2 regions of the Fictibacillus enclensis genome follow, and region 2 is predicted to be linked to the other one. Evidence: a T-box and tRNA genes for the amino acid it is inferred to sense, from the RefSeq annotation. Region 2 holds a T-box; the other holds one or more tRNA genes.
What was found. The T-box of region 2 lies ahead of tyrS (tyrosine--tRNA ligase). A T-box ahead of a tRNA ligase gene usually reads a tRNA of that ligase, here a tRNA-Tyr.
Positions count from the first base shown of each region.

Region 1: it encodes a tRNA-Tyr, which carries the amino acid that the T-box ahead of tyrS (tyrosine--tRNA ligase) is inferred to sense. The anticodon was not compared.

Region 1 covers NZ_CP126109.1:164,382-170,243, reverse strand. Annotated here, with positions in the region: gene QNH15_RS01000 (anti-sigma factor family protein) at 1-516, opposite strand, end outside; gene sigW (RNA polymerase sigma factor SigW) at 522-1,097, opposite strand; gene QNH15_RS00990 (aspartyl-phosphate phosphatase Spo0E family protein) at 1,310-1,477, shown strand; gene rocF (arginase) at 1,506-2,408, opposite strand; tRNA gene QNH15_RS00980 (tRNA-Ala) at 2,646-2,721, opposite strand; tRNA gene QNH15_RS00975 (tRNA-Gly) at 2,731-2,804, opposite strand; tRNA gene QNH15_RS00970 (tRNA-Lys) at 2,859-2,934, opposite strand; tRNA gene QNH15_RS00965 (tRNA-Tyr) at 3,041-3,125, opposite strand; tRNA gene QNH15_RS00960 (tRNA-Thr) at 3,161-3,236, opposite strand; tRNA gene QNH15_RS00955 (tRNA-Val) at 3,260-3,335, opposite strand; tRNA gene QNH15_RS00950 (tRNA-Glu) at 3,426-3,500, opposite strand; tRNA gene QNH15_RS00945 (tRNA-Thr) at 3,504-3,579, opposite strand; tRNA gene QNH15_RS00940 (tRNA-Asn) at 3,581-3,655, opposite strand; rRNA gene rrf (5S ribosomal RNA) at 3,703-3,818, opposite strand; rRNA gene QNH15_RS00930 (23S ribosomal RNA) at 4,074-5,862, opposite strand, start outside.
Region 2 covers NZ_CP126109.1:3,369,952-3,375,813, reverse strand. Annotated here, with positions in the region: gene acsA (acetate--CoA ligase) at 1-1,096, shown strand, start outside; gene QNH15_RS17685 (transglycosylase domain-containing protein) at 1,126-4,008, opposite strand; T-box leader at 4,151-4,364, shown strand; gene tyrS (tyrosine--tRNA ligase) at 4,423-5,682, shown strand.

The DNA of each region.
Region 1 (5,862 bases), 1.9 Mb from region 2:
AGCCATATATTTTTCTCCCTTTATAACCACCACATTGCCCTCGACCTTGCCTTCGACCTTAATGTCGCCATTTTCAACGACCAGGTCTCCTTTGACCGTTTCCCCTTTTGGCACGGTTACTGTATGGGCGGCAGAATTCACCTTTATATTACTGGCTGCTGAATGCACCGCAAAATCATTCTCCGTATTCCAGCCTGCCATCACGGAGCCAAACATTAAGATTAAGAAAACAGCCGCAGCGGTTAAGACTGGATAACGCCTGATCCATTGTGCCGGCATACTCCGCTTTTTCACTTCCGGCAGCTTTTTCATCACAATTTCTGTAAAATGTGCAGGCGCCACCACAGGGGATGCTTCTTTCATTTCATAAATAATTTCCTTTAATGCATGATAATGCTCTTTGCAGCTCTCACAGCTTTCCATATGACGCTCCAGCTCTGTCTGTTCATCTGCTGTAATTTCCCCATCAAGGGCTTTATCAATGAGATCCATATATTCTTCTGATTCACATGACATTATGTTCACCTCGATTTCGCAACCTTTTTGTATGCCTTTTTCAACGCTTCTCTTCCCCGATGGATCCTGGTTTTCACGGTAGGAACGGGCAGGTCCATCACAGAACTGATCTCATCGAGAGACATGTCCTCAATGTACTTCAGCAATATGGCTGTTCTGTATTTTTCAGGAAGCTTCATGATTTCCTGCTGCAGATGGTCATGTTTTTCTTTTTCTTCCACTTCTTCTTCCGGCAGCGGATCCGCATCTGCTACCTGGCTGTACAATGTGGCACCTTCCGTCCCCGGAATTTCTGCATCCATGGAGTAATCCGGCTTTCTTTTCCTCAGCCGGTCAATGCATAAATTTGTGGCGATCCGGTACAGCCACGTTGAAAACTTATAGCTTCCGCTGTATTTATCTATGTTCACAAAAGCCCGTACAAAGGCCTCCTGTGCCAGATCTTCTGCTTCATGCCTGTCGCCGACCATTCTATAGCACAGCCGGTAGATCTTATCCTTATAGATCTCCACCAGGCCTTCAAAAGCCTCCCGGTTACCCGATTTAACCTGAGTAACCAGGCTGTTTATTAATGATTCCATTTCAATTGTCCACCACCAGTTATGGTTCGTATTTTTCTACGTATCGAACACAAAAAAGTTTCAAGTTCTTAAAAAAATAAAGCAGTTTTAATTTTAGCATGAAACGGTAAGACTATCGAAAATATTTTTATACATTTTTTACAAATAAAGTTTCACAATGGATAATTGCGGGAATACTGGAAATTAAGATAATCTATAAGGAGCGTGTACCTATGGACCGCAATATCCTACTTAGAGAAATTGAAGTATCTCGAAAAAAAATGAATGAAATGTCTAAATTTATGCCATTAATCGCTGATGAAATCGTTGAAATGAGCCAACATATAGATGCCCTCTTAAATGAATTCCAAAAAGCGAACGTAAAAAACAGCTACTCTTAAAATAGAGCAGCTGTTTTTAATTTGTTTATTATAGAAGCTTTTCACCAAAAAGGGAGCCCATCAAGGCGACCGCTACTGTCGCTGTTTTATTTCGTTCATCCAAAATCGGGTTGACCTCCACAAATTCCGCGGAAGTAATGAGCTGTGATTCAGCCAGCATTTCCATCGCCAAATGGCTTTCTCTGTAGCTGATTCCGCCGAGAACCGGTGTACCCACTCCCGGGGCATCCTGGGGATCGAGCCCGTCAAGGTCAAGACTGAGGTGAACTCCATCTGTTTTTGCGGACAAGTACTCAATCGTTTCCTCCATCACCTTCGTCATACCGATCCGGTCAATCTCATGCATCGTATACACCTTGATCCCGCGTTCCTTGATCAACGTCTTTTCTCCCTCATCAAGAGAACGCGCCCCGATGATAACGATATTTTCCGGTTTAACTTTCTGTTCGTATCCCCCAATGCGAGTTAACGATTCATGGCCAATGCCCAAACTTGCAGCAAGAGGCATACCATGAATGTTTCCGCTTGGTGAGGTATCTGCTGTGTTCAAGTCTCCATGGGCATCATACCAGATGACCCCAAGGTTCTCATAATGCTTGGAGATGCCTGCAAGTGATCCGATCGCGATACTGTGGTCCCCTCCCAGAACAAGCGGAAAGCGGTTCTCCTGAATAACATCCGAAACAGCCTGAGCCAGGTTCTCACTGGCAGAAGCCACTTCTTCCAGGTTCTTCAGGTTCGTTTCAATGGTTTCCTCGATCGTTCCCGGCCGGGCAATCTCAATATCCCCAAAGTCGAGAACGTTGTATTCAATATCCTTCAGCCGTTCCACAATGCCTGCATATCGAATGGCACTTGGACCCATATCTACTCCCCGCCGTGTTTGCCCTAAATCCATTGGTACCCCGATAAGTGTAATATCCTTCTTCATATGTAGGCCTCCCCCTAAGCTGCGTTTCAATATTCTTTCAATTAATTTTAGCCTGTCCCTTACAGGTGGTTCAACTGGACAGAAAATTGCATAGATATACCCGGTAGTAAGCGCTTTCTATAGATAGAGTGGATAATTATTAGATACAGTTGGATCAAATGAAGGAATAAGAGTCTGGCATTCGGCAATAAAAAAAGCCTTTGGACAAAAGTCCAAAGACTGTACGTTTATTATGTATGGTGGAGCCTAGCGGGATCGAACCGCTGACCTCCTGCGTGCAAGGCAGGCGCTCTCCCAGCTGAGCTAAGGCCCCAAAATAAAATGGAGCGGGTGATGAGAATCGAACTCACGACCAGAGCTTGGAAGGCTCTTGTTTTACCACTAAACTACACCCGCATATTAACCTTATTATAACGTTATGCCCATGCTTTCTGTCTTTTATTCAGAAAGTGGTGAGCCATGAAGGACTCGAACCTTCGACCCTCTGATTAAAAGTCAGATGCTCTACCGACTGAGCTAATGGCTCATGTTGTTATGTCCGTCGAGACAACTCGCCGTTCAACCACGAAGCGTTGCTCGTGACTGAGCTAATGGCTCATGTTGCTTACCAAAACTGTTTTTAAAAAGATAAGTGGTGGAGGGGGACGGATTCGAACCGCCGAACCCGGAGGGAGCGGATTTACAGTCCGCCGCGTTTAGCCACTTCGCTACCCCTCCACATAAAAAAAGGATTCCGGTATTTCTTATTAAAATGGTGCCGGCTAGAGGACTTGAACCCCCAACCTACTGATTACAAGTCAGTTGCTCTACCAATTGAGCTAAACCGGCGTTGTAAACAATGGTGATAAAAATGGTGGAGGATGACGGGTTCGAACCGCCGACCCCCTGCTTGTAAGGCAGGTGCTCTCCCAGCTGAGCTAATCCTCCAAATGGAATATTATTGGTTCTTTTCGTTAGAAAAGAACTTGGTTCTTTTTTTCAAAAGAACTTGGTTGTTTTCATTTTCATGAAAAAACATGGTGACCCGTACGGGATTCGAACCCGTGTTACCGCCGTGAAAGGGCGGTGTCTTAACCGCTTGACCAACGGGCCGACTGGAGCTTCCAACCGGGCTCGAACCGGTGACCTCTTCCTTACCATGGAAGCACTCTACCTACTGAGCTATGGAAGCATGGCTCCACAGGTAGGACTCGAACCTACGACCGATCGGTTAACAGCCGATAGCTCTACCACTGAGCTACTGTGGAATAATAAACTAATTAGAAATCCACAAACAAAAAGGGTTGAAATGAAAGCCCGGCAGCGTCCTACTCTAACAGGGGGAATCCCCCAACTACCATCGGCGCAAAAGAGCTTAACTTCCGTGTTCGGTATGGGAACGGGTGTGACCTCTTCGCTATCGCCACCAGACTGTCTTTCAAAGTTTGTCCTAAATTACAAGGACAAGATATATTTTACAATGTTTTTGCTCTTTTGGCAAGAGCTTTTTTTGAGGCATATTCCCTCAAAACTAGATAACCTTCATCCAAACTTACTGATAACGTCCAGCTTCATGAACCATATCCTCGAGGTCGTTTCGTCCCTTCCCACGAACACCAAAATCGTGTTCTTGTCAGGGTCTCCAACGCTTGTCGGATATAAGCGGTTCATTCCGCTTTTGTTTTTAAGGATAAGCCCTCGACCGATTAGTATCTGTCAGCTCCACGTGTCACCACGCTTCCACACCAGACCTATCAACCTCATCATCTCTAAGGGGTCTTACTCACTTGACGTGATGGGAAATCTCATCTTGAGGGGGGCTTCATGCTTAGATGCTTTCAGCACTTATCCCGTCCACACGTAGCTACCCAGCTATGCCCCTGGCGGAACAACTGGTACACCAGCGGTGTGTCCATCCCGGTCCTCTCGTACTAAGGACAGCTCCTCTCAAATTTCCTGCGCCCGCGACGGATAGGGACCGAACTGTCTCACGACGTTCTGAACCCAGCTCGCGTACCGCTTTAATGGGCGAACAGCCCAACCCTTGGGACCTACTTCAGCCCCAGGATGCGATGAGCCGACATCGAGGTGCCAAACCTCCCCGTCGATGTGGACTCTTGGGGGAGATAAGCCTGTTATCCCCAGGGTAGCTTTTATCCGTTGAGCGATGGCCCTTCCATGCGGAACCACCGGATCACTAAGCCCGACTTTCGTCCCTGCTCGACTTGTAGGTCTCGCAGTCAAGCTCCCTTGTGCCTTTACACTCTGCGAATGATTTCCAACCATTCTGAGGGAACCTTTGGGCGCCTCCGTTACGATTTAGGAGGCGACCGCCCCAGTCAAACTGCCCACCTGACACTGTCTCCGAACCGGATCACGGTTCCAGGTTAGAATTTCAATACAGTCAGGGTAGTATCCCACCGACGCCTCCATCGAAGCTGGCGCTCCGACTTCTCAGGCTCCTACCTATCCTGTACAAACTGTACCAAAATCCAATATCAAGCTGCAGTAAAGCTCCATGGGGTCTTTCCGTCCTGTCGCGGGTAACCTGCATCTTCACAGGTACTATAATTTCACCGGGTCTCTCGTTGAGACAGTATCCAAATCGTTACACCTTTCGTGCGGGTCGGAACTTACCCGACAAGGAATTTCGCTACCTTAGGACCGTTATAGTTACGGCCGCCGTTTACTGGGGCTTCAATTCAGAGCTTCTCCCCTAAGGGATAACCCCTCCTCTTAACCTTCCAGCACCGGGCAGGTGTCAGCCCCTATACTTCGCCTTGCGGCTTCGCAGAGACCTGTGTTTTTGCTAAACAGTCGCTTGGATCTATTCACTGCGGCTCTCTCGGGCGATAAACCCTACCAGAGCACCCCTTCTCCCGAAGTTACGGGGTCATTTTGCCGAGTTCCTTAACGAGAGTTCTCCCGATCATCTTAGGATTCTCTCCTCGCCTACCTGTGTCGGTTTGCGGTACGGGCACCTCTTTCCTCACTAGAGGCTTTTCTTGGCAGTGTAGGATCAGGGACTTCGGTACTGTAATTTCCCTCGCCGTCACAGCTCAGCCTTCACGATTGCGGGATTTGCCTCACAATCAGCCTAACTGCTTAGACGCGCATTTCCATTCGCGCGCTCTCCCTACCTTCCTGCGTCCCCCCGTCGTTCAAACGGAAAGGAGGTGGTACAGGAATTTCAACCTGTTGGCCATCGCCTACGCCTTTCGGCCTCGGCTTAGGTCCCGACTAACCCTGAGCGGACGAGCCTTCCTCAGGAAACCTTAGGCTTTCGATGGACAAGATTCTCACTTGTCTTTCGCTACTCATACCGGCATTCTCACTTCAAAGCGCTCCACCAGTCCTTCCGGTCTGACTTCACCGCACTTCGAACGCTCCCCTACCACTGTACCTGACGGTACAATCCATAGCTTCGGTGATACGTTTAGCCCCGGTACATTTTCGGCGCAGAGTCACTCGACCA
Region 2 (5,862 bases):
TTTAATCCTTCACTATACCTCCGGATCTACCGGAAAACCAAAGGGCGTATTGCATGTTCATAATGCCATGATTCAGCATTACCAGACAGCCAAATGGGTGCTCGACTTGAAAGATTCCGATGTATACTGGTGCACCGCCGATCCAGGCTGGGTGACCGGAACATCCTACGGTATTTTCGGTCCATGGCTCAACGGGGCATCCAATGTGATTCGCGGCGGCCGCTTCAGTCCGGAAGATTGGTACGGCACGATCGAAAAATATGGTGTAACCGTCTGGTATAGTGCACCAACGGCTTTCCGTATGCTGATGGGAGCAGGAGATGAGGTCGTGAAGCGTTTTGATCTTTCCTCGCTGCGCCATGTACTGAGCGTCGGTGAACCGCTCAATGCTGAAGTTGTACGTTGGGGAATGAAGGTCTTCAGTCTTAGAATTCATGATAACTGGTGGATGACGGAAACAGGAGCCCAGCTGATCAGTAACTATCCGGCAGTGGAAATTAAACCTGGCTCCATGGGGAAACCATTCCCTGGCATACAAGCGGCCATTATCGACGACCAGGATAACGTGCTTCCGCCAAACCGAATGGGGAATCTGGCCATTAAGAAAGGCTGGCCTTCCATGATGAGGGCCATCTGGAATAATCCGCAAAAGTATGAATCTTATTTTACACCTGGCGGCTGGTATGTTTCCGGAGACTCGGCTTATATGGACGAGGAAGGATACTTCTGGTTCCAGGGAAGAATCGATGATGTGATTATGACGTCCGGTGAACGGGTAGGTCCGTTTGAAGTGGAAAGCAAGCTCGTCGAACATCCGGCGGTTTCAGAAGCGGGTGTTATCGGAAAACCCGATCCAGTGCGCGGTGAAGTGATCAAGGCGTTTATTGCACTAAGGGAAGGATATTCACCAAGCGATGAACTGATTGAAGAGATCCGTTCATTTGTAAAATCCGGCCTTGCTGCCCATTCAGCGCCAAGAGAAATTGAATTCCGTGACAAACTGCCTAAAACAAGAAGCGGTAAAATTATGAGACGCGTATTGAAAGCATGGGAGCTCGACCTTCCGACTGGCGACCTGTCCACGATGGAAGACTAAAAGAAAAGAAGATATGAAAAACCCCTCGATCAATTCGAGGGGTTTTCTGTTTCCTTTTTATCGGTATTCTGTTCATCAGATGGTTTCTTTGGCGTATCGGATGGTTTTTCTTCGGTTGGTTTCTTTTCCTTTGGTTTCTCTTTCTCGGGCTCTTCTTTTGTATCTTTTTTGGATTCCTTTTTAGAATCTTCCTTTTTTTTGTCTTTATCGGTGGATTCCTGTTTTTTCGTACCGTAGGTGACTTTTTCCGACGGAGACGATTCCTTGCCTGCAATGTCCACTGCGGTGACATAGAGTACACCTGAAGGGGCAGACAGGGAGGTCTGGTCTGATGTCACGCTATCAATCTTCTTAAAGGATCCACTGGTGCCGGAAGCCTGATAGATGCGGTAACCGATCACATCGCTCTCACCTGAGGACGACCAGGATAGCTTACCGTCTTTAACGGATATTCCGCTGACCGTACCAGGCGCTTTGCCGTTTTCCGGCAAGCTTTTGTCAGGGAGGAGATCTCCGGCATCTACGCCGGCAGCTTCTTTCAAATCCACACCATTAAATAATTCCTCATCGACCATTACACCATTTTTCGTAAACTCTTTTGGTGTAGAATCAGACGCCTTGTATTTTTTGCCGTTCGCAATGACATAAAGGCCGGTATCCAAACTGTTGTCTTTTGAATTAGGCGCATATTTCACATTAAATAAATCGGTTGTGACCAATCCGGCTTTTCGGCAAAGATCAGATGGAAGCTTTCCGGAAATGCCGCATATTTCTTTTCTTACGATACCAGACGGCATGCTGAACCGCTCTTTAGGAGCAATCAGTGAAGGCGCGTATTTATAGGCATCATTCGCAAAAGCCGCCCACAAGGTCTGGCTGATATGCTGTTGTCCGGCCGGAAGGGCATCCGGCTTGTCATAGCCATGCCAAACACCAAGAGTTACGTTAGGGTTGGTGGCAACGAACCAGGAATCCTTCGCTGATGATGTGGTTCCTGTCTTTCCTGCCCAGTCGGCAGAAAAATTCAGTCTGCCTGGAATACTCGCTGCTGTTCCGCCCGGTTTCAATACATCTCTCATCATATCAAGGATCAGATAAGAAGTCTGTGGAGAATAAGCAGTGACCGGTTTAACTTTGTGCTGATATACGACTTTCCCGTTTTTTCCTACGATCTTATTGATCAGGTATGCATCCACGAACTTCCCTTGATTCGCGAAGGTGGCGAAAGCATTTGTGTTTTCTTCAACCGTTACCCCGTGGGTAAGACCACCGATGGCAACTGACGGTGCGCTTTTATCTGCTTCCGCAATACTAGAGAATCCCATTTTTTCCAGGCGGTTGAACGCATCGGCGTGGTCAGCCATCAAGTAGCTTCTCAGTGCCGGGATATTATAGGATTTTGCAAGTGCAGTTCTGGCCGAAAGAAGACCATGGTACCGGTTATCATAGTTGTGCGGATTATATTTACCTATCGTCAAAGGTGTATCCGGAATAATGTAGCCCGGCTGCATTTTTCCTTCTTCAATGGCTGGCGCGTAAGCGAGAAGCGGCTTCATGGTTGATCCATTTTGGCGTAATGCCTGTGTCGCATGGTTCAACTGCTCACGGTTATAGTCGCGGCCGCCAACAAAGCTGAGAATCGCTCCCGTTTTATTTTCGATTAAAATGGATCCCACTTCCTGGGGCTGCTGGACATACACCCATTTTCCTTTGACATTTTTGACGCGTACCGTGTGAGGAGATCCAAAGAGATACTTGTTCTTTGCCGTTTTCTCCATTTCATCATAAATCTTTTTATTGATGGTGGTATAAATTTTCAAGCCTTTTTGGCGAAGCTGTACATAAGCGTTCTGGCGGTATTCGTCCTTTTCCTTCCGCTTCAGCTTGGAATAGTTTTTACCATCTTGTTTCGCAGCCTGTGCCGCTAAAATGGACGCTGAACGCCGTTCGACTTCCATGCTTAAATACGGATATTTTTCATAGGAATTATCTTTTTTCTTAGTAAAATGTTTTTTTACATCATACTTTATGGCTTTTTCATATTGGTCTGGTGTAATTTTTTCAGCAGTGAGCATCCGCTTGAGCACGATTTTCATACGGTTCGTTCCGGCGCTGATATCCTTTTTCACATCCCCGCTGTTCGTAAACGGAGAATACACAAATGGATTCTGCGGCATTCCGGCGAGAAACGCGGCTTGCGGAAGACTTAAATCCTTCGCATCCACACCAAAAACCCCTTGTGCAGCCGCCTGTATGCCCGCGACGTTGTGGCCGGATGAACTGCGTCCAAAAGGAACAATATTCAAGTATGCTTCGAGAATTTGCTCTTTCGTAAAAAAGTGTTCCAGACGGAGAGCCAGCAGAATTTCTTTTGCTTTCCGGTCGAAGGAGACTTCGTTGGTCAGGATTTGGTTCTTGATCAGCTGCTGGGTCAGCGTACTTCCTCCCGAGCGGTTAGCTGATCCGGTTACTTCCTGAATGACGGCACGTATGATGGCTTTTGGAACAACACCTTCGTGCTCGTAAAAATATTCATCTTCTGTTGAGATGACAGCATCTTTTACAAAAGGAGAGATGTTTTTTAACGATACCTCGTCGCGGTTCAGATCCGCCCGAAGGTTGCCCAGTTTTGATTTGTCATTAAAGTACATCATACTCGTCGTCGAGTAGTTGTAAATCTCTTCTTTCATGGTAGCTTCGGCCCTGACCGGCTCATTTTTTACAAGTGAAGCCAGAAAGCCTGCACCGGCTCCAGCTGCCAGACAGCCGCCAAGCAAGATCAAAACGACGATGATTAAAAATAAGTTCCATGTAAAAGTGTATGTTTTATCGGCGGCCTGGATAATTTTCTTCTCATTAAGGTAGGCGATGAAACGCCTCCATTTTTCCTTAATTACCTCTAGATGAGACATATGTAAATTCCCCCCTATTTGACTAATTATATCATATCCGTTGTCGTTTGAAGGGAGTGAGGGTACAATTTTGTCAATGAAAGAGGAATTGACATCGCCCTTCAGCTATGGTAAAAAGAAGAATATATGCTAATTGGATAAGTAAGAAGCGAAGATAGGAATGAGTAGTAACTGTCTCCCTGTTTCAGAAAGCTGGTGGCCGCTGCAAACCAGTACACAGACGGATTATGAAGTACACCCTGGAGCTTTCTTTGTGAACATACAGTAGCAAAGACCGGTTGAAAAGCCGTTAACCGATATGAGTGGAAGGATTTTTCCTTCAACAAGGGTGGTACCGCGATAATCACGTCCCTTATTCAGGGGGCGTTTTTTATTTGTCTTTTTTAATTGGATGCAATGAAAGGAGCAACATTAATGGGAATCTTGCAAGATTTGGAATACCGGAATCTGATCAACCAGATGACCGACCGAGAAGGTCTGGAAGAAAAACTGAACAGCGGAAAAACAGCATTTTACTGCGGGTTTGACCCGACAGCGGACAGTTTGCATGTCGGCCATCTTCTCGTAATTATGACAATGCGCCGCCTTCAGCAGGCAGGACACCAGCCTATTCCATTGGTGGGAGGCGCCACTGGGATGATTGGTGATCCGAGCGGAAAAAAAGCGGAGCGCACACTGAATGAATCCAGTGTCGTCGAGCAATGGAGCGAGCGCATCAAAGGCCAGCTTTCCAAGTTTTTGGATTTCGAAGCTGAGAACAATCCTGCGGAAATTGCCAATAACTATGAGTGGATTGGGAACATGGATGTAATTACCTTCCTTCGTGATGTGGGTAAATACTTCCCGCTGAACTATATGCTCGCGAAAGAATCGGTAGAATCCCGTTTGGAAGCAGGAATTTCCTTTACCGAGTTTACGTACATGATTCTGCAATCATATGATTTTCTGCAATTATACCGCCAGAAGGACTGCCGCCTTCAGCTGGGAGGAAGCGACCAGTGGGGGAACATTACTGCAGGGCTTGAACTGATCCGAAAAGCAGGGGAAGAAGAGAAGGCATTTGGCCTGACAATTCCGCTTGTTACAAAGAGTGATGGAACCAAGTTTGGTAAAACGGAAGGCGGAGCAATCTGGCTGGATCCGGAAAAAACCACTCCGTACGAGTTCTATCAGTTCTGGATCAACACGGATGACCGCGATGTCGTCAAATTCCTGAAATACTTCTCGTTCAAGAGTGAAGAAGAGATCGGGGCACTTGAGGAGCAGGTACAAAACGCTCCTGAAAAACGTGCGGCTCAAAAAGCGCTTGCCGAAGAACTGACAGCTCTCGTTCATGGGGATGCAGCCCTTGAACAAGCCATCAAAATTTCACAAGCTTTGTTCAGCGGCCAGCTTTCCGAGCTTTCCGGAGCTGAGATTGAACAAGGATTTAAAGATGTTCCATCCTTTGAAATGGAATCTAAAGAGGACATAGGACTCATCGATTTGCTTGTAGCAAGCAAGATTTCTCCTTCCAAACGGCAGGCGCGCGAGGATATCACAAACGGAGCGATCTCCATTAACGGCGAACGTTGCCAGGACCTTGAAAAAGTTGTTGGAGCAGACTCACGAATCGATGATCGATTTGTCGTCATCCGCCGTGGTAAGAAGAAGTACTTCCTGATCCGATACTAAATAGACGAAAACCGGCTCACCATTATGGTAAGCCGGTTTTTTTAAGACAAATCGTGATTCAAAAGATTGCTGCTTTCCAGAACATCTTTGTAAAAAATCTTCATTGCAAGTTGATTGGAGTGCAAGGTGCGAGACTCCTCGAAAATAGGCAGGTGTTTACGCCGGTACATAGGCGCTCGC